DNA from 4 places in the Blautia sp. HCP3S3_D9 genome. Region 2 is predicted to be linked to each of the others. Evidence: riboswitches for the same ligand, from Rfam matches in the RefSeq annotation. Region 2 holds a riboswitch; each other region holds the start of a gene.
The links. A riboswitch is a leader RNA that binds a small molecule or an ion and turns the genes downstream of it on or off. The one in region 2 is predicted to bind thiamine pyrophosphate.
Positions count from the first base shown of each region.

Region 1: another riboswitch for thiamine pyrophosphate. It lies ahead of thiW (energy coupling factor transporter S component ThiW); the one in region 2 lies ahead of thiC (phosphomethylpyrimidine synthase ThiC).
Region 3: another riboswitch for thiamine pyrophosphate. It lies ahead of thiM (hydroxyethylthiazole kinase); the one in region 2 lies ahead of thiC (phosphomethylpyrimidine synthase ThiC).
Region 4: another riboswitch for thiamine pyrophosphate. It lies ahead of thiS (sulfur carrier protein ThiS); the one in region 2 lies ahead of thiC (phosphomethylpyrimidine synthase ThiC).

Region 1 covers NZ_JBQHWS010000125.1:789-8,939, forward strand. Annotated here, with positions in the region: gene pepT (peptidase T) at 1-914, opposite strand, end outside; gene ACTNES_RS17000 (chloride channel protein) at 1,133-2,467, shown strand; gene ACTNES_RS17005 (helix-turn-helix domain-containing protein) at 2,593-2,820, shown strand; gene ACTNES_RS17010 (MATE family efflux transporter) at 2,921-4,321, shown strand; gene thiM (hydroxyethylthiazole kinase) at 4,407-5,183, opposite strand; gene thiW (energy coupling factor transporter S component ThiW) at 5,113-5,700, opposite strand; TPP riboswitch at 5,817-5,920, opposite strand; gene ACTNES_RS17025 (DMT family transporter) at 6,135-7,010, shown strand; gene ACTNES_RS17030 (DUF1284 domain-containing protein) at 7,180-7,584, shown strand; gene ACTNES_RS17035 (threonine aldolase family protein) at 7,689-8,151, shown strand, end outside.
Region 2 covers NZ_JBQHWS010000002.1:7,098-15,248, forward strand. Annotated here, with positions in the region: gene ACTNES_RS00840 (fibronectin type III domain-containing protein) at 177-1,187, shown strand; TPP riboswitch at 1,319-1,427, shown strand; gene thiC (phosphomethylpyrimidine synthase ThiC) at 1,763-3,073, shown strand; gene ACTNES_RS00850 (DUF6320 domain-containing protein) at 3,371-5,191, opposite strand; gene ACTNES_RS00855 (alpha/beta hydrolase) at 5,243-6,178, opposite strand; gene ACTNES_RS00860 (histidine phosphatase family protein) at 6,266-6,997, opposite strand; gene ACTNES_RS00865 (beta-N-acetylhexosaminidase) at 7,185-8,151, opposite strand, start outside.
Region 3 covers NZ_JBQHWS010000095.1:5,681-13,831, forward strand. Annotated here, with positions in the region: partial or broken gene malQ (4-alpha-glucanotransferase) at 1-1,486, opposite strand, end outside; gene cytX (putative hydroxymethylpyrimidine transporter CytX) at 1,669-2,838, opposite strand; gene thiD (bifunctional hydroxymethylpyrimidine kinase/phosphomethylpyrimidine kinase) at 2,844-3,656, opposite strand; gene thiE (thiamine phosphate synthase) at 3,737-4,381, opposite strand; gene thiM (hydroxyethylthiazole kinase) at 4,368-5,189, opposite strand; TPP riboswitch at 5,302-5,412, opposite strand; gene ACTNES_RS15160 (DUF6783 domain-containing protein) at 5,510-5,701, opposite strand; partial or broken gene ACTNES_RS15165 (hypothetical protein) at 5,678-5,734, shown strand; gene hpf (ribosome hibernation-promoting factor, HPF/YfiA family) at 5,714-6,241, opposite strand; gene hisA (phosphoribosylformimino-5-aminoimidazole carboxamide ribotide isomerase) at 6,576-7,343, opposite strand; gene ACTNES_RS15180 (hypothetical protein) at 7,499-7,966, opposite strand.
Region 4 covers NZ_JBQHWS010000029.1:10,110-18,260, forward strand. Annotated here, with positions in the region: gene ACTNES_RS07830 (class I SAM-dependent methyltransferase) at 1-292, shown strand, start outside; gene ACTNES_RS07835 (thiamine phosphate synthase) at 588-1,199, opposite strand; gene thiH (2-iminoacetate synthase ThiH) at 1,180-2,439, opposite strand; gene ACTNES_RS07845 (thiazole synthase) at 2,456-3,220, opposite strand; gene thiS (sulfur carrier protein ThiS) at 3,444-3,638, opposite strand; TPP riboswitch at 3,792-3,899, opposite strand; gene ACTNES_RS07855 (TetR/AcrR family transcriptional regulator) at 4,068-4,679, opposite strand; gene ACTNES_RS07860 (VOC family protein) at 4,750-5,112, opposite strand; gene ACTNES_RS07865 (NUDIX hydrolase) at 5,109-5,669, opposite strand; gene ACTNES_RS07870 (glycoside hydrolase family 13 protein) at 5,923-7,551, opposite strand; gene ACTNES_RS07875 (MerR family transcriptional regulator) at 7,760-8,151, opposite strand, start outside.

The DNA of each region.
Region 1 (8,151 bases), on a different contig from region 2:
CACTTTTCATTGAGGATTTTGGTGATGTGTTCCATGGTTTTGATCCTGCAGTCAAAAGATGCTGCATCGTGGTCACGGATAATATAGTCTAACATAGCAGTGGAGACATTGCCGTTCATGGCATCAAGATGGAAAAATCCTTCATATTCTTCAGTATCTCTTGGGGTATCTGCGGATGGGAGCATGGAGTTAAATTCCATGGCAACAAGTGCTGCGTTTACCATTGTATTCTTGGAAGAACCCGGGTGTACGTTTACACCGGTAAATTCTACTACTGCACGGCCTGCATTAAAGTTCTCATACTGGATTTCACCTTCTGTATCGCCGTCAAGAGTATAGGCATAGTCTGCATTGAATTTCTTTACATCAAAATAATCAGTGCCTCCTCCGATTTCTTCATCCGGAGTAAAAGCAACAGAGATTGGGCCGTGGGCAATTGTTCCGTTATTTAAGTGCTCGATCATTGTCATGATCTCTGCAACACCTGCCTTGTCATCTGCACCAAGGATTGTGGTTCCATCGGATGTGATGAGGGTTCTGCCTTTTAATGAAGACAGGTGCGGGAACATTTTCGGAGAAAGTACTCTTCCACTGGTTCCAAGTGTAAGTTCTCCGCCGTCATAATTCGGAGTGACAACCGGAGTAACCGGATGATCGCAGAAGTCAGATACTGTGTCCATGTGAGCGATAAAACCCAGTTTTTTGCGGGATTCGTATCCCTCAGTTGCCGGAATATGTCCGTAGACATAGCAATGGTCATCTACGCTGGCATCTTCCACACCCAGGTCCTTTAATTCCTGCACCAACTGTCTGGCGAGGTTAAACTGGTACTGTGTGGATGGAGAAGTTCCAGTTTCTTCACTGCTTGGTGTGAAAACTTTTACATAAGATAATAAGCGTTCGTATGCTTTCATGATAAACCTCCTGGTATCGGGCTGAGCCAGATTTTTTTAACTCAGCATTGTATGTTAAGTATAACACGTTATAGGAATTACGTAAAAATATTTCTTGTATTTTGGTTTTACTCTGTATCTAATTTCTCTTTTTTATCTTTCTGGAAGATATGGAAAATGTATGCTAGAATAAAAATAGTAGTTCATATTAAAAATATTCAGGAAAGGTAACGGGGGAAATGGAGAAAGAGGAAAAGCGTGCAGTTCAGGAGAATGGCACGGAGGAACGAAGCACGGAAGAGAAAAGTCCGCTGAAAGGGAAATTGCAATATTATAGCGGAGAGATTCAGCGGGATGTGACGAATCTTGTGAAGTGGCTGATGCTGGCGGTGCTTGTGGGATGTATTGTGGGAGCAGCGAGTACGCTGTTTTCTTTTGCACTGAAAGGTGTGACGAATTACAGGAAAGAGAATGGATGGATGTTTTATCTGTTGCCTGTAATGGGTCTGATCATTGTGTTTCTGTATGAGAAATTTGGCAAGGAAGATGGAGGTACGAATCAGGTGCTTTCTACGGTGAGATCGCAGGATGATGTACCGATTCTGTCTGCACCGCTGATCTTTATTTCTACGGCGCTGACACATCTGGCAGGCGGTTCTGCAGGACGTGAGGGTGCGGCGATTCAGCTTGGCGGAAGTATTACGAATCAGCTTGGACGGTGGATCCATCTGGATGAGGAGGACCGCCATGTGATCGTTATGTGTGGTATGAGTGCGGCATTCTCTGCGCTGTTTGGAACTCCGATGGCAGCGGCTGTGTTTGCATTGGAAGTTGTGAGCGTTGGTGTTATGTATTATACGGCGCTGATGCCGTGTATGATCGCATCATTGATCGCATCTGGATTTGCGGCTGGTATGGGAGTTACGCCAGAGGCTTTTCATGTGGTGGATATTCCGGAACTGACCATTGAAACGGGACTGAAGATGGGAGTTGTTGCTGTTGGATGTGCTGTGATCAGTATTGTGTTCTGCATGGTGCTGAATGGAGTGGCAGGAGCGTATGGAAGATATTTTAAGAATCCGTATGTTCGTGTGGTTGTGGGAGCATGTCTGGTGATTGGAATTACGCTGCTGTTGGGAACTACAGATTATATGGGGGCCGGTGCGGAACTGATTGAGAAAGCAGTAGAAACAGGACAGGTAAGACCACTGGATTTCTTTTGGAAACTGGTGCTGACAGCATTGACCATGCGCGCCGGATTCCGCGGCGGTGAGATTGTGCCATCGTTTTGTATTGGTGCGACATTTGGATGTGTGATGGGAAACTGGCTTGGACTTTCCCCGTCTATCTGTGCAGCATGCGGAATGGCAGCTGTATTCTGTGGCGTGACAAATTGCCCGATTACATCAATTCTCATTGCATTTGAGATGTTTGGATTTAAGGGAGTTTCCTTTTATCTGATCGCAGTTTCTATCAGTTATGCGGCTTCCGGATATTATGGACTGTATAAGGACCAGACGATTGTTTATTCTAAGTATAAGGCAAAGTATGTGAATAAACCTACGCGGTTTTAACCGAAACTGCAGAGCAGTTGTTCGGTGTAGAGATATAAATAGAAAATAAGGACAGTTTTTCAGTCTAATAAGAATCTGAAAAACTGTCCTTATTTTTGTTATTCTAAAGCCATGAAAAGCGACAGTTGAGGCAGACAGATTTGTCTATTGAAGAAATTTCTCTGGGTGTCGGTTATGAAAACCAGAGTTATTTTTTCCGGCAGTTTAAGAAGCGATATGGAATGATTCCAAGGAGATACCGGATAGAAAAAGGACAAAAAGTATGTAAACTTTTGAAAAATTCAGAAAGAGTCGGTATGCTTTTTACGTTGCAGGGAAAGAGAATAAATGTTAAAGTAAATGATACGGTATAGTGGGGCAGGGAAATAATAGAGATTATCCTGAAAAGTGTTTTATTACAAAATAGCAGTGACAGAAATTATATCGAATATGTAGAGAGAGGATGGAGTTTACTTGGAAAAAGATAATCAAAGTACGCAGGAGATAAATTCGCAGGCACAGAATCCGCTTGGTATAGCACCGGTAGGTGGATTGATCGCGAAGTTTGCGATTCCTGCGATCATCAGTATGCTGGTCAGTGCGATGTACAATATCGTGGATCAGATTTTTATTGGACAGGGTGTGGGGATGCTGGGAAATGCAGCTACAAATGTGGCGTTTCCTGTTACAACGGTCGCAACTGCGCTGGCATTGCTTTTGGGAATTGGCGGTGCATCAAATTATAATCTGGAAATGGGGGCAGGACAGGAGAAGAAAGCCAGCGGGATTGCAGGTACTGCGTTGTCGTCACTGGCAATCAGTGGTCTGATACTCGCTGTGATTGTACTGATGTTCCTGAAACCACTTCTGACATTGTTCGGGGCAACTGCAGATGTTATGCCTTATGCTGTTGATTATACAGGTATTACTGCATTTGGACTTCCATTTTATATTTTGTCTGTCGGCGGGAATCATGTGGTCAGAGCAGACAGAAGTCCGACTTATTCTATGGTCTGCATTATGATAGGTGCGATTATTAATACTATTCTGGATCCGCTGTTTATTTTTGGATTTGGATGGGGGATTAAAGGTGCTGCATGGGCAACAGTGATCGGACAGGTTGCTTCCGGAGTTCTGGTAATTGTGTATTTTTGTAAGTTCCGAAAAATGTATCTGTCCGGTGAGATGCTGAAACCGAAACTGTCATATCTGGGGGCAATTATTTCTCTGGGACTTGCTTCCTGTATTAATCAGATTGCAATGGCAATCGTGCAGATCGTATTGAATAATATTCTGCGTTATTACGGAGCAAATTCCGTATATGGAAGTGATATTCCCATTGCCTGTGTAGGTGTTATCTCCAAAGTCAATATGGTGTTTATGGCAATCTGTATTGGTATTTCTCAGGGCAGTCAGCCAATCTGGGGATTTAACTACGGAGCAAAGAAATATGACAGAGTAAGACAGGCATACCGTTATTCTGTAACTGCCTGTACAGTAATTGCAACGATATTCTTTTTCTGTTTCCAGATATTTCCACACCAGATCGTGGGTATCTTCGGAACAGGAAGTAATCTGTATTTCCAGTTTGCAGAACACTATCTGAAAATATTTATGTTTATGACTTTTGCAAATGGGATCCAGCCGGTGTCTTCCGGTTTCTTTACCTCTATCGGTATGGCGAAGCTGGGTATTGTAATGTCTCTGACACGACAGGTGATTTTTCTTCTGCCATTGATTATTATCTTCCCATTGTTTATGGGAATTGATGGAGTGATGTATGCAGGACCGATTGCAGATGCGGCGGCATTTGTGTTGGCAATTGTGTTTGCGAGACGAGAACTGGGAAAGATGCGCAGTGCGGAAATAGTATAAAAAGTTCCCGCAGATGATATGGAAGAAATTTATCCATATTGTCTGACGGGAACTTTTTTGTAAAAAATTATTGATAAACTGTAGATTATAAAAGATTGTAAAATTGATCGAACAGCTCTGTCTGGAAGCTTCCGGGGCCGGAGCTGTTTTTCTCTGCTCTTTCTCCTGCTGTGCCAAATTCTCTGGCTGCTGAGACGGCAGCTGTAAATGGGTCTGTAACTGCCAGATAGGTGGCACAGATCATTCCAAGCATACATCCGGTTCCTGTAATCTGTGACATGGCAGGAGTGCCGTTTGTAATAAATTCACACTTATTGGCAGAGACGATCATATCTTCCTTGCCTGTGATAAGAAGTGTGGTATTCCACCGGGAAGCTTTTTCCTGGAAAAGTTCTTTCAGATGGGAACGATTGGCATCTGTAAGTACATCCTGTACGCCTGCGTCAATTCCGATTGCATGTGAGGTCTGTCCGGACATGGCAAGAAGTTCAGACATATTTCCTTTAAGGAGTTCGGGCATGTGGATGTTCATAAGATTTTGCGCGAATTCGTAACGCAGATTGCTGCAGGCGGTTCCTACCAGATCAAGCATAACAGGGATATGGAGACTGGCAGCAGTTTTCAGAGATTCCGGCATGGATTTCATACGCGCATCGGTGATATTTCCAAGATTCAGTGCCAGTGCATGAGAGCTTCTGGTGATTTCAGCTACTTCTGCCGGATGTTCTGCCATGATCGGGCGGCCTCCGGCCGCCAGAATAATATTCGCACAGTCATGAATAGAAATCGGATTAGTGATGCAATGAATCAGCGGCTGTGCTGCTCTGGTTAATTGTCTGGGATTTGTCTGATTTACGATCATATACTTTTGCTCCAAGGCTTTGTTGAAATTTGGCAAGCATTCCTGCGTGACTTAATGCTTTCAGGAAGAAATAGGCAATGGTGCCGCCCATGCAGGTTGCTGCCAGAAACATTGGTGTATAGAAAAATGCGTTCAGTCCGCTTCTGCCCATAAGAAATGCCATTACAGGATAGGAAACCAGAGAGCCGATGATACCGGTTCCGAAGATTTCACCGATCACTGCGCAGATAATCTTTCCATGAGAAGCGCGGTAGAAAACGCCTGATAAAAATGCGCCGAATACGGCACCTGTCAGTGCAAGTGGCGGGATACCCATAAACATCATGCGGATGATTCCGATGAGAGTGGCACAAAGAAGTGAATACCACGGTCCCAGAAGTACGGAACAGACGATGTTTATCAGGTGTGCAGTAGGGCACATACCCTCGATTCTCAGAATAGGTGAGATGACAACGCCGATGGCAACCATCATGGCGAGCATGACCATTCTGAGTGTTTTTGATCTGTCTGTGTTCATAATAATGAACCTCCTTGAAATGAAGATTTGGTCTGCCGAAGCAGACATTATCAGTTGTGCAGGAAACAGATAAAATCCTGCAAAAAAAAATCTGCCGGAATAACACACTGGCAGATTTTAATATACAAATACAGTCCCTACGCTGGCATTATCCATATCAGGTGCGGTCGAAGATCAATCTTCCTCTCAGCCTGTCTCACAGGCTCCCGTTGTTATCATCTATATGCAGATTTTTCTTGTGTTAGAGTAACACAAGCATCTGGAAAAGTCAATGGGATGTAAAATCAGGTCAGCAACCCCTTTTAGAGTGTTGCTGGAATAAAAAATCTATTTGTACTAAAACGATTGTCCGTGCTATGATTAACAGGTAGATGACAGACAGCATATTATGAAAAAGAAGCTGTCTGCATGGACAGAAAGGCAGGTTAAATCTGATGAAACAGGAAAATTACATAAAGGGTATGATAATGATCATCCTGTCGGCGTTTTTCTTTGCTTGTATGAATGTGAGTGTGCGTCTGGCAGGTGATCTGCCGTCTGTGGAGAAGAGTTTCTTCCGGAATCTGGTGGCGGCGGTGTTTGCAGCGATAATTCTCCGTAAGAATCGTACAGTGCCGAAGGTGGATAAGAAATACTGGGGACCGCTGATCCTGCGTTGTGTGTGCGGGACACTGGGGATTCTGTGTAACTTTTATGCCATTGACCATCTGTTGGTGGCAGATGCATCGATCCTGAATAAGTTATCTCCGTTTTTTGCGATTATTTTTTCATTCCTTTTGTTAAAGGAAAAGATCAGACCGGCACAGGCAGCGTGTGTTGCGCTGGCGTTTATCGGATGTTTATTTGTAGTGAAACCGGGATTTCAGAATGCGGCACTTGTTCCGGCACTGATCGGAGTCTGCGGTGGACTGGGAGCAGGAATTGCGTATACGATGGTGCGTGTACTGGGAACTCACGGAGTGAAGGGACCAGTTATCGTGTTTTATTTTTCATTTTTCTCCTGCTTGTCGGTTGTACCCTGGATGTTGTTCCATTTCACACCCATGAGTATGAAGCAGCTTGTGACATTGCTGATGGCAGGATTATTCGCAGCGGGCGGACAGTTTACGATTACGGCTGCATACACCTATGCACCTGCAGGGAAGATTTCCATCTTTGATTACTCGCAGATTATTTTTGCTACGATGCTGGGATTTATCTTGTTTGGAGAGATTCCGGATACGTACAGCTTTACAGGATATGTGCTGATTATTCTGGCATCATTGGGTACCTTTCTTTATAATATGAGGGTAGCTAAGGCTGGTAAATGAAGAAAAAGTAAAAAAGGATTTTCTGATTTTATCCAGTAAGTCTGATGAAATCCGATCAGTATATAGAATTATTGGATTGTAAACTATAAAATAAAAAAAGTTGTCAATAAAAACGCTTTGTGTTAAAGTATCCAATATGTTAAAAAATTAAGGAGAAGGGTGCACAAAGATGTCTTTTATAAAAAATATTCCACTACGCCCTCACCATGGAATGTGCCTTGCATATTTCAAGGGTGAGGGATACAGTAATGGGTTTTCCGCACATATGCAGGAAATGCTGGATATTTTCCAGAAGGGAGCAAAGATACAGCTTCATGCAGATACAGACGAGATCTGTTCTGCCTGTCCGAATAATGAAAAAGGATGCTGTTCTTCCTTTTCACTTGTAGAAGCATATGACAATGCAGTGCTGGAACTATGCGGCCTGGAGAATGGACAGATTATGGAATTTGATGATTTTACAGATGTTGTTCAAAAGAAAATCCTGGCATCAGGAAAGAGGAAAGAAATCTGTGGGAATTGTCAGTGGAACTCCATCTGTGAAAGTCAGAAGAGCAGATGGGAGAAATGCTAAGAAAAATAGAGTAACAGAATGAATAGCGTTCCGGTACAGAACAGAAGCTATGAATAAAAAAGTCAAATGCGCAAATAGTGCAGTGAAAGGACATAACGATAAAAATGGAAAATACAGAATCACGTTTATATTTCGCCAGTGACTACATGGAGGGTGCACATCCTGCGATCATGAAAAAGCTGATGGAGACGAACCTGGAGAAAACAGTGGGCTATGGTCAGGATCCATACACAGAAGATGCGAAAGAAAAGATCAGAAAAGCCTGCAATGCACCGGAGGCAGATGTATTTCTGCTGGTTGGTGGAACACAGACCAATGCCACAGTAATCGATGCACTTTTGAAATCCTATCAGGGAGTTGTGGCTGCGGATACAGGTCATATTGCAACCCATGAATCTGGCGCTATTGAATTTGGTGGACATAAGGTTCTGACAGTACCGCAGAAAGATGGAAAAATCTCTGCACAGCAGATTGAGAAGCTGGTGAAGGATTTCTATGATGATGCCAATTATGAGCATATGGTAATGCCCGGGATGGTATATATTTCCCAGCCAACAGAATATGGTA
Region 2 (8,151 bases):
TACTGAGAATGGAATGAACAATAACGATTACAGAAAAAAAGCTTCGCTATGTTACAATAACAGCAACATCAACGAAGCTTTTTTATTATATTTAAAACTGTTCAGACACGCTTCGGCGTACTAGCTGCAAAACAATCTCAGCCTTTGTTTTTCAGCTTCAAAAGGAGGTTTTTACTATGAAAGCAAGAAGTTTTAAAAAGTTTTTTGTAAGCATCGCTCTCAGTGCAGTTCTTACGTTTTCAACCGCAGCTACAGCTTTTGCAGCAACTGCTCAGCTTATGCCTGTCGAACAGTCTGCTGAATTATCTCCGGAGCAAACGGATATTCCTTCTGTCGATGATTCCAATGCCCAGGCTGCTGGTGTTTCTTACCTTACCTCTGATTCAGGTATCAAACAGATTGCCGCTTCTGAGAATTCTGTAACTGTCCAGTGGAATCCGGTCACAAATGCTGCGAAATATGCGATCAGCATCAGCCCTTTCAGCTCCGGTTCCTACAAACTGCTCGGCTACTTTGACAACAGCCGCAATAAAGCAAAGATCAATAAGTTAAAAGCCGGCACAGCCTACAAAGTAAGGATCACAGCTTTAACCTCATCCGGAACAGCGATTTCATCACGCATCGCCGGATGCACAACCCTTTACTCCAGCGTAACTGTCAAAACCTCTTACGCATCCACAGGCGGTTATACCTTTAACATGAACACTGTAAACCCGGCAAACTCTATCTCAGGTTATAAAGTTATATATCAGAGTTCTGCCGCCCACAAACTTATCACCAAATACTATACCAGACCATCCTTTACCCTACCGTTAAACAAAAACACCTTTTATCAGGTAAAGATTTATCCTTATCTTCTCCTGAATAACAAACGCTACGTAACCACAACCCCGACTACCCGATATATTTCCATGGGAATCGTTCTAAAAAAAGCCGGAAATACCAGCAGTACTATGAGCGTAAAATGGAACAAAGTCGCAGGTGCAAACAACTACTCTGTTTACGTGAAATATCCAAACTCCAGTTCCTACAAGAAAGTAAGAACAACAACAGCTGCCTCATTTACCCTTACCAACATGACCAAAAACGTCAAGTACGGAATCAAAGTTATCGCAAACAAAAAAGTCAATGGAAAAACCTGGACCTCTGCATCAAATGCCTATACAATGTCCCTCACAGGGCGTTAAAATGACAGTTTTTTTTCACTAATAACTATTGAATTACTGTTCACTCCATGCACAGTAAATACTATTGCTACATCAATTCAAAAACTGATTTACATATTGACTTTCTCACATCAGAGTGTTACAATGTGGACAATTAAGACAAGGGGAGCTTGTGTAAACAGGCTGAGAGTAAGCTGTATTGCTTTAACCCATAACCTGATTTGGATAATGCCAACGTAGGGAAAGTTATAGTTCTTCCGGACTGCAATATGCTTGTTGGCGTATTGCAGTTTTTCCTTTTTTATTCGAAAATTTCCAGAAGATATCGTATATATTTCTTACTGGATCGAGGAGTTTAACCCTCTCTGATCTCATCAATCCTTCTCTGATCCGGGCTCCCCTTTCTTAATCATACAGACCGGGGGCACCACTCTCTGTTAATCCAGTAGTTTACTTAAGAACTTACGAATATGCGCAGGTGCAAGTCCCTGCTATATGCAGGAGGCGCAGTTCATTTCGCGTTACTGTACCAGCATTTTGTAATGGCTAAATGTGTACAGCAACAGCAGCCCACAGTGCAGGGCAAGGAGGAAAAAATGACACATTACACAACACAGATGGACGCAGCGCGTCACGGAATCATTACACCACAGATGGAGATCGTAGCAGAAAAAGAGCATTTTGATGTGGATGAATTAAGAAAACTGATCGCAAAAGGACAGGTTATCATTCCCTGTAATAAGAATCATAAATGCATCAGTCCAAGTGGAGTCGGTGCAAAACTGACAACAAAAATCAATGTAAATTTAGGTGTTTCCAGAGACTGGAAAGACGTTGATATGGAATATGAAAAGGTACATTCTGCAGTGGAAATGGGTGCAGAAGCGATCATGGATCTCAGTTCTTACGGCGATACCAGAAGTTTCCGCCGCAAGCTTACTTCCGAATGTCCTGCGATGATCGGTACAGTTCCAATCTATGATGCAGTAGTCTATTATCACAAAGCACTTGGCAAAATCACTTCTGAAGAATGGATTGATATTGTACGTATGCATGCAGAAGATGGTGTTGATTTTATGACTATTCACTGCGGTATGAACCGTGCAACTGCAGCACGTTTTAAACAAAATAAGCGTCTCATGAACATTGTTTCCAGAGGTGGTTCTATCATGTTTGCATGGATGGAAATGACCGGACAGGAGAACCCGTTCTATGAGCATTTTGATGAAATTCTGGACATTTGCAGAGAGTATGATATTACTTTAAGTCTGGGTGATGCATGCCGTCCGGGATGCCTGGCAGACGCTACAGATACTGCACAGATTGAAGAACTGATCACTCTGGGCGAGCTCACTAAACGCGCATGGGAAAAAGATGTTCAGGTTATGATCGAAGGTCCTGGACATATGCCGATGAATCAGATCGCTGCTAATATGGAAATTCAGAAAACACTGTGTCATGGTGCTCCTTTCTATGTACTTGGACCTCTTGTAACGGATGTTGCTCCAGGATATGACCACATCACTTCCGCAATTGGAGGTGCAATTGCTGCCTATTCCGGTGCTGCTTTTCTGTGCTATGTAACACCTGCCGAACATCTTCGCCTGCCGAATGCAGCTGATGTAAAAGAGGGAATTATAGCTGCAAAGATTGCTGCTCATGCTGCTGATATTGCCAAGGGAATTCCTGGCGCTGCTGACTGGGATTATAAGATGAGTGAAGCGAGAAAACGTCTTGACTGGGAAGAAATGTTCAAACTCAGCATGGATCCGGAAAAGGCAAGACGCTACCGTGCAGAAGCAAAACCTGAAAAAGAAGATACCTGCAGTATGTGCGGTAATTTCTGCGCTGTTAAGAATACAAACCGTATTCTGGATGGTGAGATTGTTACTATTTTTGATGAATAATACGATGAATAGTTCTGATTATTGTTTACATTTTGAATCATCAGGAATTATATTATCTGATGAAAATATATGAAACAATACTGAATATTACATCTGCTATCATACATATTTCATCTGGTTTATTGCTTTTATAAAAATAATTTTGCCATAGTTTTTATCTCTTTAAGAGCACAAAAAAATCCACAGTTTAACATCTTATTTCAAAGCTCCAGGCGGATAAGATCATCTGCTTCGCTGCTTGCTTAATTTGATTAAACTGTGGATTTTTATTTTCAAATTTTTATTATATCTGCAATGTTACATTCTCAATTTCTTATGAAATTCCCTCAGCGTATCCTTCTGGCAAAAGATAAATAATGCTGCCAGTGTCAGGAAACTGATACCTGCACATACTACTGACGGATAAACAAATTTCACAATTCCCGTCCAGACAAGTATCATCGGGATCACCCCCGCGATTCCTGCCTGTACAAGATAAAACAGATATTCTTCCCTCTCCAGACGGTTCACCTTTGCGATCACCGGAATGGAAAACTGCACTGCCAGAGCTCCAAATGGGAGTACAAAATCTACAGACCATCCCATCCAACCGATAAAGTGATCCCACAGAATCGCGATCACCGATATGATCAATAACTGCCACATTTCATTCTTCAGAATATTCCTCCGTTTGAAATACGCCACCATAACCACCAGCCATGCACAGGCACATCCCGCACCTGCAAACCAGAACCAGTTTAATGTTCCTGCAGTCATGAAATTGATCATTCCACAGATGACAGCAACTGCCAGGCACAAAAAACTGAATGTCTGCACGACTCTCTGGTTTTCTTTTTTCACCAGTTTTTGCTTCTCTCCGTATGCCGGAAATTCATTTTTTAATTCTCTGTGAGAAACTTCTTCCTCACTGAGCATCCTCTGAAAGTTTCTCTGAATACTGTCATCCGGTATCTTGGAAGTAAAGCCAAGTACCATCTCATCTCCGTAAGAACAAGAGCACATCTGCAGAGAATTTGTGCTGGCAAAGATTCCAAAATGCTGAATATATTCTTTATACTCCTCCGGGAAACGGATAATTCCGATATTAGAATAGACCGCTGTAATACTCCGACTCCCCAGATTTGCCCCGATCATAAGAAAATATTTCTTAATTTCCAGAGGAACCGCACGAACAAAAGGATTTTTCTCAATGCGCACATATCCGCTCATATGCATAGCAATCTTTTCTTTTACCAGTTCCTCCTGGAACTGTCTCTTTACATCCATCAATACATCTTCAAACGTTGTTGTATCCGAAAATGTATACCCGACCTCAATCCATCCGAAGAAATTCGTCATTGACTGAGACGGAAAATAATTTCTAAGATTTACCGGAATCATCAAAGCTATCGGTCGCTTCTGCTGATTCTTCTCGATCTCTTCACGGATAGAGCACAACATCATCGCAGTCAGCAAAACTGTAATGGAAACACCATAGGAACGTGCTCTCTGATGGATATCTCTTACAGAAAGGGCAAGCTCTGTAATATGCATATCCGAATGCATCAGTTTCTCCCCTTTCAACTTGACTGCAGCCGGTTTCTTCCCCGTATCCTTCGGCGTATCTGAGGAATAATACTGGGAAAAACTGTCCTCTTCCTTATCTCCGTGTGTAATTTCCTCCTCGCTCTCTATCCTCGGCAGATTTGCCTGCGGATGCGCAAGAATCAGATAGTTCTGCACCAGTTCCTGCAGAAAATGCATTGCTCCTGTACCATCTGTCAGAGCATGATATACTTCAAAATTAATCCTGTTTTTGTCATAGCTTACCTGAAATAAAAGGGCTTTCTTATCTGGAATATACAGACGGCTGCACGGAGGTTCTGTCTCCTGTTTTACAACTGCTCTGATATCTCTGTGCTCCAGATAGAACCAGAACAATCCCTTTCGCAGGACTGCCTGAAACAACGGATATTTCTCCATCGTCTGATCCAGTGCAGTCTGAAGGATCTCACCACTGACATTCTCCTTTATCTGACAGTAGAAGCGAAACACCCTGGTGTCATTCTTTCCTGTTACCAGTGGAAATGCCAGAGCTGCATTATCCAGTTTTCTCCATTTTGAGTATCCTGTATCCATAGTTTTCCTGCTTTCTTTTTCATCTCGCACATCTTACATATTATTTATGAATTATAGTATCTGTTCGTAGCTTTTGTTCAGAAACTCGTTAATATATTTAAAACTCTCCTGCACATGCAGAAACTTAATTCCCAAGGCAAAGAAACCGTGAAATGCTCCCCGGATTCTGTGAAGTTCTACCATATTTCCTGCTGCCTGTAACTTTCCTGCATATGCTTCTCCTTCATCACGCAGAGGATCATATTCTGCTGTAAGAACCAATGTTTCCGGCAGATTTTTAAGATTCTTCTCCAGAATCGGCGCAAAGTATGGATTCTGTCTATCCTCTTCCGAGCTCTGATACAGTGTGAGATAATCTTCCATTTTTACTGCCGTAAGGAGATAATCGCTGCCATTCTCCTGCACAGATCTGTACGGAGATTCTTCTGTATAACAGTTTCCAAGTGCCGGATAGATCAAAATCTGACGGCGAGGTGTGAATTCCCCTCTGTCTCTTGCCATCAGACACACTGCTGCTGTCAGATTTCCCCCTGCACTGTCTCCAATGATCGTAATTTTCTCCGGATCTGTATTCAGAAACAACTGATTTGTATAGAGAGCTTTTGCGGCAGCATAGCAGTCCTCCAGCGGTATCGGAAATTTATGCTCTGGTGCCAGTCTGTACTCCACAGAAACCACGATATGTGCAGTCGCCTGTGCCATTCTGGAGCATACACGATCATAATTCTCCACACTCTCGGTTACCCAGCCGCCGCCGTGAAAAAACAGCAGTATCGGAAATGTATTGCCTTCTACAACTCCTGCCTGCATAGCTTCTTCTGTAGGAAAATACACTCTTATCGGAACCTCATAATCTCCGTTATAAACCTTTGCATCAAGTTTCTTCAAAAAAATCCTCATCGCATCCAGTTGTTTCAGATCTGCCAGTTTTCTGGACGATTCCACTTCAATATTTCCGTAGGACAGTGCATGCAGAATTGTTTTCATTGTCTTTGATATCAATATCTCTTATTTCCTTTCAGATTTTAGTCATCGGATAAAATCATCCGCCTTCTGTTAATTGATCGCTCCTGATCAGTCATGACGTTCGTCTTTATTACTGTACATCTCACAGAATCTCGCTGCAAATGCAGGCGGCTCCTCATGCACATATAAATGGGAAATATCACCAAATGCACTGATACGGAAACTTGCAATTCCTTCTCTTCTCTCCTCTGTATTGACAGTTGTCACAGAACTTGGTGCAGCACAAAAACCGTGCCACAGCACCATCGGAGAAGCACCGATCAGATGTGCAAGAAGCACACATTCCAGACCAAAATGGCAAAAGAATACCAATGTATCTTCATTTGGTTTCTCTACTCTGTAATAATGTCCTTCACGCACATATCCATGCTCTGCCAGAAGCTCGTCAAATTTCCCTGTTACATAGTCATAATAACCCTTTGCATCTGATTTCTGTAATCTTTCATTTTCATACCAGTGATCGTACTGATAGAAACGTTCGTCCTGTGTCCAGTCCTGGGGAAGCCAGTCCCATACTCTTTTCTGTCTGTCAGTAACGTCCGGACGATCGATCAGAACATCAAATTCCTGAAGCCAGTCACACTCTATTGCTGTACGGTTCATTTTCTTTAATGTAAGAGATGCCGTATCCTTTGCTCTTCCAAGAGGAGAGACATAGAAGTCTTTGACATCAAGTTTTGACAGTCTTTCCGACAGATATTCTACTTCCTTCCATCCTTTCTCAGTAAGCGAATCAATAGAATAATCCGGGTCTCCATGTCGTACGATCAATAATCTCATTTGTATTGTTTCCTTTCTGTATAAAATAAGACTCTTATTACAGTACAGTGATACTCTTTACTGAATTGTCATGCTATCACTGTTCATTATAATAAGAGTCTTACACATCCCCTCGTACGTGTCAAGTTGATATTTGTCAAAAAAGCTGTTCATGTATTACTGATCAACCGCCCTGCAGTTGATTCGGTCAGATCGTATCCGTAAAATCTGCCCCACTGACAGCTCTCTGCCAGTGATTTTCAATCGCCGGTTTTCCTTCTGCAAAGTACGGGATTCTCTCAGTTTCCAGTTCTTCCAGTTTGTCGATTCTGCCTTCCACATACTTCAAAAGTCTGCGTCTGCTGCTTTCCAGACGGGTGATCACACCACCCATTCTTAGATCGATCAGCTCGTATCCGAACGGCTTTGCATCTGTCATCCACAAATCTTCTCTGAGTTCTTTTAATTTCCACAATTTCTCTGTAAGATGTGGAATGATTTCCTCACAAAGCTGTCTCAATGTGGATAAATCTTGTGCATCATATGCCACTTTTATCTGCACACCAAGTTCCGATTTCTGTGACAGAATTTCTGCCAGACAATGATAATATTCAAAAAATCCTGTGTGATTTTTACAGATCTCTGCACTGTTTTTCAGTTCTTCTGCCAACATTTTATAATACTCAGAAGCTCCCGCATTCTTCAAATGATAATCAAAAATTCCAAGCATTGCATCCTGATATAGCAGATATTTAGAAGGATTTTCAGACGCCATATTCACCTGATCACCAAGGAACAGTCTGTCAAATTTATCAAGTTTCAGGAACTCTTTTAGACTACTTTCCACAGCATCTCTGAACTCTTCTTCCAGCGTTGCTTCGTCAAATTCCTGATGAAATCCCAGATATGCAAATAATGCTGCTCCCGGCAGGATCGCATCTACTGGCGTCTCCGCCCCATTGTCCAGCCATGCTGTGCAGAACACTTCCGGTACCTTATATTTTTTACATGCAGAAAGTGCTGATTTTGTACAGGTAAAACTTCTGGAATAGTTTGGTGCGATTCCGTTCCAGATCCAGCATCCACCTGCAAATACAATCTTATCAGAAAGCTGTTTATGTACTTTCAGCATTTTTTCGTAAACACTCTCATCTTTGTTATAATAATCCCAGTAC
Region 3 (8,151 bases), on a different contig from region 2:
CACGCTTTGTCTCAATGATCAGTTTTCCAAATTTATGCAGTTCTTTTTCTGCCTGTGTGAAATTCGGTAAGTGCCACTCCCAGTTCGGAGATCCGATGGTTCCCGGTGTATTGATATGGCCTTCTTTTCCAAGTCCAAGAATATCTGCAAGCGGGATAATTGCATATTCTGCCTGATTCTGCAGGGTATACTTCAGGAATCTTTCTTTCATGGATCCATAAGATGCGCCTGCTTTCTTCAGCATACGGCGGACTTTTCTTCTGGCTGCAGTACTCATGCCATTGTACCACTGCATAATGGTGTCATTGTCGTGAGTTCCTGTATAAAAGATCATATTTTCCACATCATGGAAGGTATCACGGGCATATTTCCCACTTGTATCCACAGAGAAGATAAGGATTTTCATACCTTTCAGATGGTAATGATCTTTCAGTACCAGAACTTCCGGACGAAGCAGTCCCAGATCCTCTGCCACCAGATTCAGTCCCGGAATCTCTTTCTTTAATGTGTCAATTACTTCATATCCCGGCGCTTCGATCCATTCGCCGTCAATGGCTGTCGGGCATGTTGCAGGAATTTTCCAGTATGTATCAAATGCCCGAAAATGATCGATTCGGATGATGTCAAACAACTTATTGCTGTAACCAATTCTGTTTACCCAGAACTGATAATTCTGTTCTTTCATATGATCCCAGTCATAAATCGGATTTCCCCATCTCTGTCCTGTTGCGCTGAAATAATCCGGCGGTACTCCTGCGATGAAGATCGGACGTCCATCTGTATCCAATAAGAAATTATCTTTTCCGCCCCATACATCTACAGAATCCTGACCTACATAGAACGGAACATCTCCCATGATCTCAATTCCTGCTTCATTTGCAGCTTTCTTCACATTCATCCACTGTGTATAGAAAATATACTGAAGGAACATCTGATACTGTGCTTCTGCCTCTGTCTCTGCCAGTAATTCATGCCTGTTCTCCGGCCAGTTTCTGTCTTCTTCTGCCCAGTCATTCCAACAGTCTCCATTGTTTGCTTTCTTCAGAGCACGGAATACTCCGTATTCATACACCCAGTCCTGTGAAACAAATTCCTTATATGCAGGCTCTTCCTGTCCGTTCTTCTCCTGAAATGCTGCAAATGCTTCTCTCAGATACGGTTCTCTGTACTGGCGGACAGCATCATAATCAACCCTCTTTGCATTCTGTAAAAATGCTTCCGGTGCTTCTTTCAAAAGCCCATCCTCTGCAAGCTTATCCAGGCTGATATATAATTCATCTCCTGCGCAGGAGGAATATGGCTGGTATGGTGAATTTCCATATCCTACCGGGTTCAGCGGAAGGATCTGCCATATTTTGACATGGTTCTTCTTTAATAATTCTATAAAGTGAAATGCTGACTCTCCAAGTTCTCCGGCACCTACTCTGGACGGAAGTGCGGAAACTGGCATTAATACTCCGGCTTTTCTCATAGCATTCTGTTCCTTCTTTCTTCAAGACTTTCGTAACTGTTCAGTAGACTGCTGAACAGTTACAGATTTTCTAATATTCTACCATATTTCAGGTAGTACGTCAAAATTCAAGCAGGAAAAAGCAATATAAAACAGCCAGATGTGAAACACTACTGTTTTTCATGTTTCACATCTGGCTGAAATTTTGTTTCTATATATTACTTCTTCTCCGGCACTATTTTCGCTGCGATCAGACAAAGAATAACCGTGATCACCATATCCGGCAGTGTATTTCCTACCGGCATATCAATATTCATAAGAATACGATACACCACAAATCCGATCACCCAGATGATCATATTCGGAATATGTACTGCCCGGCTGCTTTTATCCAAGTCCAGAATAAAGAAATCTGCAATCTGAATAGCGATCATTGGTGCAAATACAGAACCAATCAGATACAGAAAATCTGTAATATTATCCATCGGATATACGATTGCTGCAATGGTTCCAATAACGGTTACTACAATCGCCACATGTTTTCCATTCCATTTACTTACGATGGTCTCACTGGAAATACCTGCAGAATAAGCATCCAGAAATGTAGTTGTCACTGTTGAGAACACAATGATCAAAAGTCCTGCAATTCCCAGGCCTGCTTTTAACATAATCTGCGCAATATCATACTCTCCGGTAATAATCGCAGCGCCCATTCCAATCACATACATCCAGCAGCTCACAAGCCCGTATGTCACTGCACTGACTGCTGTTGCTTTCACAGGCTTTTCCGCTTCTCTTGTGTAGTCACTGATCAGCGGAAGCCAGGATAACGGCATGGCAACGCCAAGTTCTACTGCTGCTCCGAATGTCATACTGTCATCAGCAGCTACACCTGCACCGCCTCCGGTAAAAATCACCTTACAGAGGATCAATGTCAGGATAAACAAAGCTGCCATGGCAACCGTATTGATCTTTCCAAGATTTGTAATTCCAATGACGATCCAGAGGATGATCAGTGCTCCGATGACCAGACACCAGATCCAGCGTCCTGTATTTACCACCCCGTCTGCTGCCAGTGCACCGTCATAAATCATAATGGCAGTCCAGCCAACAAGCTGAAGCACATTCAAAACAGCAAACAGAATACTTCCTTTCTGTCCAAAGCTCATTTTTACAGTTTCCATGGCGCTCTTTCTGACTTTACCGCCGATCACACCTGCCAGAAACAGCATCAGGCAGCCGATGATATGTCCCACAATAATTGCTGCCAGACCTTTTCCCATGCCAAGCGGTGCCAGGTAAGTTCCTGTCAGGATTTCTGCTATAGAAACTCCCGCTCCAAACCAGATCAGTCCGTTTTCAAATAAGCCGGTTCTTTTCGTTTCCATGAGACTTATACCTCCCCGGCTTCTTTCTTATATTCTCCTGTGATCGCAAATCCATGATCCATCGGGCCGCTGCCTTTTCCCAGATCCAGCATTGCTGCCAGCGCACCTGAAATGTAGTCTTTCGCACGTTCTACAGCTCTATCCATATCAAATCCTTTCGCAAGATTAGATGCAATAGCGCTGGAAAGAGTACAGCCAGTTCCATGGGTATTTGGATTATCAATGCGTTTTCCCTCAAACCAGCGATAGGAACCATTTCTGTAGAGGAGATCATTGGCATCATTTAACTTATGTCCTCCTTTACAGAGAACTGCGCAATGGTATCTGTCACTGATTTTCTTTGCTGCCTCTATCATATCCTCTGCTGTATGGATTTCCATTTCTGCCAGAACCTCTGCCTCCGGAATATTCGGAGTCAACACACTTGCAATAGGAAGTAACCGCTGTTTTAAAGTCCCGATAGCTTCATCACTGATCAGCTTTGCTCCGCTTGTTGCCACCATAACCGGGTCAACTACAATATTCTTTGCTTTATATTCCTCCAGTTTATCTGCAATCTTCTCGATCAAAACACCAGAAGATACCATTCCGATCTTTACTGCGTCCGGATAAATATCTGTAAAAATATTGTCCAGTTCCTCTCCCAGAAACTCCGATGTCACTTCCATGATCGCCGTCACCCCTGTGGTATTCTGTGCTGTCAGTGCCGTAATCGCACTCATGGCATAAACGCCGTTTGCAAGCATTGTCTTAATATCTGCCTGGATCCCTGCTCCACCGCTGGAATCACTTCCTGCAATCGTTACTGCTGTTTTCATTTTCTGTTTACTCCTCTTTTCATCTCTCTACAAATAGCATTACTGTTTTCATCCCATCCACTGTACGTAGAAAATTTATGCTAACATGCTTCCACCATTTTCGCGGTAGCTTCTTTCAGCTCTTCTGCTGCTTTTTTTATGTCCGGCTTCGCAAAAATAGCACAGATAACTGCAATTCCACAAAGTCCACATCCTGCCAATTCCTGTACGTTATCTTTTGAAATACCACCGATCGCAATGACCGGAATATCCACTGCTTCACAGATAGCTTTCACTGTTTCGTGATCTACTTCCACTGCATCATCCTTGGAACTGGTTGGAAATACTGCACCTACCCCCAGATAATCTGCACCGCGTTCCTGAGCGAGAAGTGCCTGTTCTACAGTCTGGGCAGATACTCCGACAATCTTATCTTTTCCAAGTTTTGCACGGACATCTCCGGCTTCCATATCACTCTGTCCTACATGAACACCGTCTGCACCAACTTCCAGTGCAAGTTCCACATCATCATCCAGCACAAACGGAACCTGATATTTCGCACAAAGTTCTTTCAGTTCCTTTGCCTCTTTAAGAAAAGTCTCATGATCCAGATGTTTCTCACGAAGCTGTACAAATGTTGCTCCACCCTCCAGTGCTTTCTCAACCTGACTGTAAAGAGTTTCACCATTTAACCAACTTCTGTCTGTCACTGCATAAAGCAGTAAATCTTTCTTATCGCACTTCATATTTCGCACCCTCATCTAACTGTTCTTTTGTCATATTATAAATTGCATCAATGATCCTGTTTCTGTAAGTAGAATTGCCGTCACCTTTCTGCATATAACTCCATCCGATTTCTCCTGCAAGTCCCATTGCGCCGACTGCTGCAGCTGCTGCTTCTAACTTCTGTTCTGGGTTTGCGACAAGATATGCTGTCATAAGACCGGATAACTGGCATCCTGTTCCTGTGATCCTTCCCATTTCCGGACGGCCATTACGGATCACATAGCATTTCTCTCCGTCACTGACAAGGTCGATCGCTCCTGTTATGGCAACAATGCTTCCTGATTTCTCTGCAAATTTCTTTGCAAATGCAACTGCTTCATCCAGATTCTCTTCTGACACTGCGTCAGCTACATCTGCATCAACGCCCTTGGTTGTACCACTTCCTGCTGCCAGTGTCTTAACTTCTGAAATATTTCCACGGATCACATTAAGCTTTAACTCCTGCATCAGCTTCACTGCTGTATTTGTTCGAAGAGAACTTGCTCCGGCACCAACTGGATCCAGCAGAACTACATGTCCCAATTCATTAGCCTTATGCCCTGCTTTCAGCATTCCTTCGATTGTTCTCACATTCAGAGTTCCGATATTGATATTCAGCCCTCCGCAGATTGCTGTAATTTCCTCTACATCCTGCGGCTCATCTGACATGATCGGGCTTGCCCCGCTCGCAAGGATTACATTTGCCACATCATTTACTGTGACATAATTAGTGATATTGTGGACAAGAGGTTCTCTTTCTCTGACATTCTGTAAACATGTACCCAGCATAATTCTTATCTCCTTTTCGTCGTTTTTAATGACACCTGAAAGACTTCGGAAAAACGGCATAAAAAAACAAATATACCTGTTTGATATATCTGCTCAAATTCACGTTTGTATTTATACTTACGTATCCATTCCCTACGTTGGCATTATCCAAATCAGGTTTGCAGGTCTGGGCATTCATCCCACTCTCAGCCTGCTTGATACGCAAGCTCCCTGTTGTTCATTATTTTGTTGTTCATTACTCTTTTCTTCTTTATTATACATAATATTCAGATTTTGGCAAGTTTTTTATAACGTAAAAAGAATTTTAATCTGCTCTCAATTTATTTTTTGACATAAAAAAACTTCCGTGCAGAAGTTTTTTTATTCCGCACGGAAGTTCTTTTGTTGTTGTTATGAAAACTTTTCTTATGGCCTTTTATGTTCTGATAAGGTTTAGAGCGTGTTCTAGAGCGTATTTGAAAAATCATTCCCACAATCTGCACACCCCACTTTACGGTGTATTTTGTCCGAATTCGGTTGTCGTATTAGAATTCTGGTTCAATTAAACCGTAAGTATTACCTTTACGTTTGTAGACTACGTTTACCTGCTCGGTCTCTGCATTATAGAATACAAAGAAGTTATGTCCAAGAAGTTCCATCTGTACGCATGCATCTTCCGGATACATTGGTTTAATCCCGAATTTCTTGGTACGGATGATCTTAACATCTTCATCTTCATCATAATCTTTATCCAGATATGCTTTCTGGAAGTTTGCAGCTGCCTGCTGTTTGTCTACAATTTTATTTTTGTACTTGCGAAGCTGACGTTCAATGACTTCTTCAACCAGATCGATTGATACATACATGTCATTGCTTACCTGTTCGGAACGGATAATGTTTCCTTTTACAGGGATTGTTACTTCGATTTTCTGTCTTTCTTTTTCAACACTTAAAGTTACTACAACTTCGGTGTCAGGAGTGAAATACCTTTCCAGTTTACTGAGCTTGTCCTGGACCGCTGTCTTAAGACCTTCTGTAACTGTAATATTCTTTCCGCTGATGATAAATTTCATGCTTCCATCCCCTTTGCTGTTTGATGAATCTATTATAACACACCTTTTTGAATTTTAACACTATTTTATTAAAATTTCACATTTTTTCTGTTTACTTCAGGAATAGAAGAGGAATTCTTGTCCTATTATGTCGAAATTTGGCAACTATTCAGTAGTCTATTATCCTGTATCTCATTGCCAGATGCATTTTTTACGTTCACCGCGCGGGATATTATCAGTGAACAGTAAAATTTTTATCACTGATTCAGACATTAAGCCTCTACTCATAATCAAAGTAATGAACTTCGAGTCAAACGGATATTCTCAATTGAAGCATAGGAGTTACTTGATTCGATTAAAGTTTAATTAGCTCAGCAAAAGGAATACTGCCTCCAAAGAGATCCAGTGCACTTCCCACTGTAACATCCAGTCTGTTTTTTCCATAAGTACGCAGATCTTCGATATCAGCCATAGAGCCAACACCACCCGCATAGGTGACTGGATTTCCCTTATATTCCCCAAGCAGAGCTGCCAGTTCAGTCTCTACACCATGTGCTTTGCCTTCCACATCAACTGCATGTACCAGAAACTCATCACAGTAGCTTCCCAGCTCTTCCATTACTTCCAGAGTCACTGTAACATCCGTAAATTTCTGCCAGCGATCTGTCACGATATAATATTTTCCGTCTTTCTTACGGCAACTCAGGTCAAGGACCAGATTCTCCTTTCCTGCCGCTTCTTTCATCTTATTCAGATTCTCCCAGGAAATCTTTCCATCTTTAAACACATAGGATGTGACGATCACATGGCTTGCCCCTGCATCCAGATATTCTCCGGCATTCTGCGGATTCACACCGCCACCGATCTGCAACCCCTTAGGGTAAGCGCCCAGTGCAAGGAGTGCCTGTGCTTTCGTTGCTTCATAATAAGGAGAATCCAGACTGTTCAGCAGGATTACATGACCGCCTTTTATACCAGCTTTCTTATACAGTTCTGCATAAAATGCTGCATCCTGCTCAGACACAAAATTCTCTTTTGCCTGGTCCTGTACATCTGTAAGGCTTCCTCCAACAATCTGTTTCACTTTTCCATTATGTATATCAATGCATGGCCTGAATTTCATTATAAATAACCTCCATATAGCGATTCCTTTTAGACTTTACTTTGATAATACCATAAATCGTTGCAAATATCCTGCCTTTTTTCTCAAATATAGAGACTGCTGCACCTGTTATCGTCTATCTGCAAGCAGTCTCTCTGACTTTTTGTTATTTTTCCTTATCTTCCTTCTGCCGCATTTCCGATTGCATCACCCACGTCTTCTACCGCATCTCCAACTCCATCTCCGAGATCTCTTACTCCATTTCCAAGTGCTCCTGAAGCAGTGCCATTGTTATCCGTATTATCTGTCATTCCATCTTCTGCTGCCCCGTTGCCTGTGCCCTCTTCCACTACCGTTCCATTATCTGTGGAAATTTCAGCATTGCCATCTGTATTCGTATTATTGTCCGTACTTGCATTATTCCCTGTGTTATCAGCTGCAGTATTATTTTTATTATCATCTGTAGCATTATTGTTATCCGCAGCATTGTCAGCATCGTCCATTCCATTATCTTCAGTAATGTTTCCATCTTCAGTTGTATCTACTTCATCTGCCGCATTGTCAGCGTTTCCACATGCTGTAAACATACATAAGGACATGATCAGTACTGCACTCACAAGAATTTTTTTCGCTTTTTTTCTCATATTCGTCTCCTGTTCCCGGAAAGCAATCCGCCGGTTCTCGGGCAGAATCCCTCCGCTTTGTCATATTATAATTTTATGTTATATGATGCTGACAGCAGAGTCATTTTCAGTTGTTCAGCTTCTGCTGTCATTGTATTTTTAATATGTGCATAAAACGTAATACTATTCTGGAAAAAATTTACTTT
Region 4 (8,151 bases), on a different contig from region 2:
CATCTGCTCAAACAGCTTCCACCACTATCCTAATCCGCAGGACTTTTTCAATAGTGCATATCGTGTTCTGCGAAAGAGCGGGCGTCTGATTCTGCGTGACTATACCTCTTCGGATTTTGTAATCTGGTTGATGAACCATTTGGAAATGCCGCTGGCTAATCTATTCGGACATGGTGATGTGAAGATACATAAAGCTACAGAATTCGTTGCAATGGCAGAAAAGGCCGGTTTTACAGTGCTGACTATGGAAAAACAGAAAGGATTCCGGGCACATCTTGTTGCACGAAAATAATAGCTATATGACAAAAGTCTCCCGCTTATTGCTACTCACAATTAAACAGGAGACTTTTTTGATTTAATTAAATTTATCATATACTTTTACATATATTCTCATCGACGACACATAATTGCAATTCTTTCATTCCAAATAAATAGGATACGTGTATCTATAGCAAGCCTCGTAAATAATGCATTTAAGACAGTTCAGCAGAATGCGAAAGACAAGGAAGATATCTGCAGGCGTGCTGACGCACGGCAAAGATATCTGACGCAGGATTTCACGCTCTGATGAGCTGGATTAAGATGCATTATTTTAGAGGATTGCTATAAATCCGCATAAAACCAGACATCATACACCCGCCTGCCGCACCCGCTTCCATTACCTGCGGCAGGCGTTCCAGGTTAATTCCCCCAATTGCATACACCGGCACTGGACAGACCTTGCAGATTTCTGTAACAAATCCCAGGCCTTTTCCTTTCAGTCCTTTTTTACATTCTGTTTCAAAAATTGTCCCGAGAATAATCTGTGTAGCTCCGTTTTCTACAGCAGCGTTCATATCTTCCATACTATGACAGGAAACACTGACCTCCTGGAAATCTTTTCTAAGCTGACTACGCTCTTTTTCACTCATAGCCATAAGTACCGGAATAGATATGTGAATCTGTCTGCATCCTAATCTGTTCGCCACTGAAATTCTAGAATGTAGAAAGCAGCGTACGCCACTTTCCCTGCACATTCCCAGAATTTTTCCTGCCAGTATTTCATACTCTTCATCCGGAAGATCTTTCTCTCTCAAAATTACTGCATGCGGATGCAGATGGATTACGTTTTGCATCTGCTCAAGAAAATCTCCCTGTACCAATTTACGATTCGTGATCGCAATGGTATGTTCATATTCTTTACACATAAATATAATCATTCAGAACCGGCTGCAAACCGCCCTGCTCCATATCATCATACATTTTACTAAAAGAACGGTCATCGTTGATCTCAAACTGCTCATCTCCAACATCCGCATCTTCTTTGCCTTCATATTTTTCTTCATGGTCGCCAATTCCAGTGGACACACCTGCCGAAACCTTGGTTGCACAAATCTTTGTGATTCCATTTCGGAACTCAGCACTCTCACGACTGGACACGGTAATTCCCGCAAATGGCAGGAATATACGGTATGCACATAATACCTGACAGAGTTCTTTTTCTCCCACATCACGCGGATTGATCTTGTCATTATTCACGATCGGTCGTAAGCGCGGACAGCTCAAAGATAACTCTGCATGTGGATATTTACGGTTAATATAGTACACATGAAGTGCAGTAGCCAGCGCATCTTTTCGGAAATCGTCAAGGCCAAGAAGTGCTGAAAATCCGGCGCCTCTCATACCTCCCATTAATGCACGTTCCTGTGAATCAAAACGGTATGGCCAGACACGTTTATGCCCCATAAGATGAAGAGTTTCATATTTGTCAGTATGATAAGTCTCCTGAAAAACTGTTACATAATCCACACCGCATTCATGGAGATATTGGTACTCATCCACATTTACCGGATAAATCTCGATACCGATATTTTTGAAATATTTTTTGGCAATTTTTACTGCTTCTCCGATGTATTTCACATCAGAATATGCTCGGCTTTCACCAGTCAATATCAGGATTTCTTCCATTCCTGTTCTGGCAATGACCTGCATTTCATGTTCAATTTCTTCAAATGTCAGCTTCTTCCGTCGGATGTTATTATAGCAGTTGAATCCGCAGTAGATGCAGTAATTCTGACAGTAATTTGCAATGTATAACGGCGTAAAAATATAAACGGTATTTCCAAAATGATTTCTGGTAATCTCTTCTGCTTTTCTTGCCATCTGCTCAAGATACGGTGCTGCTGCCGGAGATAAAAGTGCTTTAAAATCCTCGATGGAGCAGGATTCATGAGAAAGTGCACGTTCTACATCATTCGCTGTATATGCATCGTAATCGTACTCATCCATTGCCCGAAGTACTTTATCTTTGATATCTGATTCAATGACCTGCATCCCCTCCATATACTCCATATGGTTGGTACGAAAAGACGGGTCCTGTTCCAGACGGTGCTTTCTCTCCAGTGCTGCCGGTGGGAGTTTATCACTGTCTACAAAATATACCTGATTTTCCTCATTCATGATTTCAGCTTCCCCCTTAACGTAAAAATCCAGTCAGCGGGTCAGATGCACTTCCACCTCTGGCAAGTACTCTTCCCATTCCAGTAAGGTAAGCTTTTCGACCTGCTTCGATGGCCAGTTTAAATGCTGCTGCCATTTCCGGTACATCTCCAGCTGTGGCGATTGCTGTATTTGCCATGATTGCTGCTGCTCCCATTTCCATAGCTTCGCATGCCTGTGATGGTTTTCCGATTCCTGCGTCTACAATGATCGGCAGGTCAATCTCATCGATCAGTACCTGAATCATGGCTTTTGTTGCCAGTCCTTTATTGCTTCCGATCGGTGCAGCCAATGGCATAACCGCTGCTGCTCCGGCATTCTGAAGATCTCTTGCCACATTCAGATCCGGATTCATATATGGCAACACAACGAAGCCTTCCTTTGCCAGAATTTCTGTTGCTTTGACTGTCTCATAATTATCCGGAAAAAGATATTTTGCATCACGCATAATTTCTATTTTTACAAAATCTCCGCATCCCATGGCTCTGCTCAGCCTTGCGATTCTGACAGCTTCTTCGGCATTTCTCGCACCGGATGTATTTGGAAGAAGTGTGACTCCTTTCGGGATGAAATCCAGGATATTATCCTTTTCCTGAGTATTTGCACGTCGAAGTGCAAGGGTGATGATCTCTGCACCCCCCTGTTCAACTGCTGCCTTGATCAGATTCAGATTATATTTTCCTGACCCCAGAATAAATCGACTCTTAAATTCTTTTCCGCCTAATACAAATTTATCTTCCATTGTGTTCTCCTCTTTTTTAGTCATATTCCATAAGCATGACAACCATAAGTTGGAAACCATTCTTCCAAAACCTAAGTCCGCTGCTCTGATATTTTATAATTTTTCCTGTTTTTCTTTCGAAAATCTTGCAATACATAAACCAGATTTTCTTGTCAAGCGGATAAACCATCCGTTTCGCTACTTGCTCATAACCGAATAACTGCTTAGTTCAATTAAAATAATTTCAACCTCCTCCGACAAATCGCAGGACTTCGATCACATCTTCATCCTGAATTGTCACGCTTCCAAACTGCTCTTTCTGAATGATCTCTAAATTACGTTCTACCACCAGATGATCTGGATTAAATCCGTTTTCTATCAGATACTCCAGCAGATTTTTTCCGGCAATTTCTTTTGCCTCGCCGTTAATCTTTACCATGGATATACTCCTTTCTAACACCCTGAAAGTATACAAAAAGGCGCCGAACAACATACTTTTCCTGTTGTCCGGCGCCTGAAATGCTCTGTGAAAAGTGGTGCCCCCAGTTCACATAAAAAACAGAGAGCACGATACACAAGTCTATTCATTCACGACATGTATTTCCTATTTCCCTACGTTGGCATTATCCAAATCAGGTTCCAGGTCAAGACTAATCAAGTCTACTCTCAGCCCATCTATTTGAGCTCCCTATTTGCGAAGTATTATACAAAATTTTTAAATAATTTTCAAGCTTTTTTCAATATTTTTCTTTATTCCTTATTTTGGTTATCATATAAATCAATCCCCTTTTGTAAATCAATAAACTATATACTCAGTTGACCGAAGTCCTTGTTTTGTTTGTTGTTGCTTTGCTATGAAAACAAACTTTTAATTTCTGTCCTGTATGGCAACGTAGTTGTATATGCATTCGAATATCATATCTATATTTTTCTCAAAAACTTCTTCGATAAATGTATCTCTGTTCTGTGCCATGCTGTAAATAGTTTTGAAAAAAATCCTGATAAGTTCTGCATCAGGAGTGCTGCCCATAAATTTAGTGAAGTAACTGGTAAATGCTGCCTGCATCTGCTGACTGATCTGAGGCCGGAATTTCTCATATCGGCTGCCTGCTGATTTTTCCATCAGAATGATTGCTTCTGTGCGATGCTCAGACAGATATTCCATCATCTGCCGTTCGTTGTCATCTGCAGTATTCGGATCATCTTCTTCTCTTCGTGCAAATGTACTGCACATTTTTTCATAGTCTGTGATCACCGGGGCTAAAATTGCTGAGAGCAATGCTCCTTTGTTTTCAAATGAAAAGTAAAATGCACCGGTCGTGACCCCTGCGTTTTTACAGATATCCCGGAGATTGGCTTTGGCGTAGCCTTTTTTCAGGAATTCTTCTTTGCCGGATTTTATTAATTTTTGTTCAGTTTGTTTTCTGCGCTCATCTTCCATAACAGTTGTTATGTTAGCACATGCTAACCTTGTTGTCAATTATGCCTTCTGACATATAGAAATTTTTATTCTAATAGTGTTACTTACTATATAATCGATTCTAACTTTATCACATCGGCGTTCTTACTTCTATAAGATTTCCATCAGGATCATAGAATCGAATTGCTTTTTGTCCCCACTCATGGGTGAGAAGTTTGTTTACATATCTGGTTTCCGGATAGAATTTTTCCAGTTTTTCGGCAAATGCTTCTATGTTATGTTCCTCGAAGTATAGTTCGCAGGAATTATTTTCAGGGATCACGTCTTTTCCCAGGAATTTTTTCCAGATTGTTTCGTCCTGTAAGACCAGGCCCTCGGTGAGGATCATGTTGCCGTCATTATTAACAACTACGTCAAGATCGAACAGGTCATGATAAAATTTGCAGGATTTCTCAATGTCTTTTACGACGATCAGAACATTTTTTAATCTCATTCTTCGGTCGCTCCTCTCAGTTTTCTCATGATGACTTCCATTCCTCCTGTTGGGGCGCAGAATTTCGGATCGTGGTTTTTACAGCTTGCATATGTTTCTTCAAGGTCAAACCACTCTACTGTTTCCAGTTCTTCTTTCTGCAGGATGAGTTTTGTTTCGTCTACAGGCTGGCTGTAAATGTATACGAAAGCGATCTCATTATCGCGGAACATTTTCCCGTGAAATTCTTTTTCGTATGCTATGCGGAAGTTTCCGGCAAATTCCAGTTCCTGGGGCTGCGCCTGAATTCCCAGTTCTTCGTGCAGTTCGCGAAGTGCTGACTCCAGCGGCTCATCACCGGCCTGAATGTGGCCTGCTGATGAGGTGTCAAACATTCCCGGGAATGATTCTTTATTCATGGCGCGTTTCTGCATAAGTACCTGATATCTGTTATTTATTTTTCGCACGATCCAGATATGGGCAGTTCTGTGACGGATTCCTTTCGAATGGGCGATGGAACGCTCGATTGTTTCGCCAGTTGGGATTCCTTGTTCGTCTACGATGTCTATGTATTCCATGGTTATTCTCCTGATTTCCTTTTAATTTTATCTGGCAAATCTCTCTCCCCAATTTCTTTATTTACTTTTTTACTCTTTTCCAATCTTTCCTTTTCTTCCACAAATCAGGTTGCTGCATCTCTGCAAAGATCCAAAGCTTCTCCAAGCACGGCATGATCATACATCATAATCAAAATCTCCTATCGATTTTCATATACAATCTTTGAAAATAAGCCTGCCGTTGCTTTTCCGGCAGGCTCATTAAATCAAGTCCTTAGCATTCTATGTACATTCTTGCCTCGTAAGGTTTTAAGATGTTGGATTCTCTTTCTGCATAGTTGCTGATCAGAAGTTTCTTGTCTTTCATTTCTTTCAGCATGTCGCAGGTTTCTGTTTCGCCGTAGAAGTTGCAGAATACATAGAGTTTTGCATCTTCTGTGGTTCGTTTGTAGGCGAAGAGGTGTTCATTTTCTTCTAGGAGCATTTCGAAGTCTCCGTCTACGAATACCGGGTATTCTTTTCGGAATGCGATCAGGTTCTTGTAATAGGTGAAAATGGAATTCTCATCACTGGTCTGGGATTTGGCGTTGATGGTTTTGTAGTTTGGATTTACTTTGATCCATGGAGTGCCTGTTGTGAAGCCTGCATTTTCTGTGTCATCCCACTGCATTGGGGTTCTGGCATTGTCGCGGCCTTTTACATAGATGGATTCCATGATGTCTTCTTTTGCATATCCTTTTTCCAGACGTTCTTTGTATAAGTTCAGGGTTTCGATATCTTTGTAGTCTTCGATGTCAAATTTTACATTTGTCATTCCGAGTTCTTCGCCCTGGTAAACGTATGGGGTTCCCTGTAAACCGTGGAGAAGTGTTGCAAGCATTTTGGCAGACTCTACACGGTATTCTTTGTCATTGCCCCAGCGGGAGACGATTCTTGGGAGATCGTGGTTGTTCCAGAAGAGGCTGTTCCATCCGCATTTGTAGAGTTCTTTCTGCCATTTTTTGATGATCTGTTTGAACTTCATGAATGGGAATGGTGCAAGGTCCCATTTTTCTTTTCCCTCCTGCTGGTCGAGGAGAATGTGTTCGAACTGGAATACCATGGAGAATTCACTGCCGTCCGGATTGCTGTAGAGTTTGGCAAGTTCGGTAGTTGCTCCCCATGTTTCGCCTACTGTGATCAGGTCACCTTTCTGGAATGTGGCTTTGCTCATTTCACGGATATAGTCGTGGAGCATCGGGCCGTTGGCTGTGATTTTCTGATCCGGTTCTTTTGCGATCTGGTCGATTACGTCCAGACGGAATCCACCTACGCCTTTTTCCATCCATCCGTAGATCATGTCAAATAGTTCCTGTCTGACTTTCGGGTTATCCCAGTTCAGGTCTGGCTGTTTCACTGAGAACTGGTGGAAGTAATATTGTCCAAGTTCAGGAACCCATTCCCATGCAGAGCCTCCGAAAGATGCTTTCATATCATTCGGCAGAACTCCCTCTACGCCGTCTCGCCATACATAGTAGTCGTGGTATGGATTGTCTTTGCTCTTCTTTGCTTCTATGAACCATTTGTGTTCATCGGAAGAATGATTCAGGACAAGGTCCATGATCATGTAGATGCCTCGTTTCTTTCCCTCTTCGATAAGACGCTGCATGTCATCGAGGCATCCAAACATTGGATCAATGTCTGTGTAGTCTGAAATATCGTAGCCGTTGTCATCCTGCGGGGATTTGAAGACCGGTGATAACCAGACTGCGCCGATTCCCAGGTCTTTCAGATAGTCCAGGCGGCTGATGATACCGTTGATATCTCCGATTCCGTCACCGTTGCTGTCCTGGAAGCTCTTTGGGTAAATCTGGTATACTACGATCTTCTTCCACCATTTGTCTGCTGTGTTATTCTGTCCCATAAGTTAATGACCTCCGTTCGTATAATTGATGTCTTTATTATACAAAGATTTGAAGCTGTGGTACAGAATAAAATATACAGAATCATATAAAATTTTTCTACAATCAAAGCAAATGCCTTACTTAGTTTAAGTTAAACGTATATTCGCATTCATTCGAGTTTATCCTAAGCACTCGCAATTTACAATCTTTTCTTTTTACAAGTTATGATCATAAAGCTTGGATTGGTTCCTCATATTTAACAGGAATATGGATTTCTGTGACAAATTTGTCGGGATCATCGGTGATTCCATTGTCAATCATTGTAATCTCGCGGGATGCGCCGGTAATCTGCATCTTGCGTTCACTGATATAGCCTGTCAGTTTTCTGTAATACGCATCTGCTTCGTTGTGGCTGCCGCGAAAGCAGATTGAGACGCAGAGTTCTTCGGGATGTTGTTCTATTTCGCCGTAATAGGTGTCTTCTTCATCCAGGATAAGAAATACCAGGTCGTATTGGTCGAAGTGATCGGACTGGAGGTTTTCTTTTGAAATGCCGACGCCGACTTTTCCCAGAAATACGAGAGACTGGGGCTGGTTTTCTTCAAGGCGGCGGATAGCAT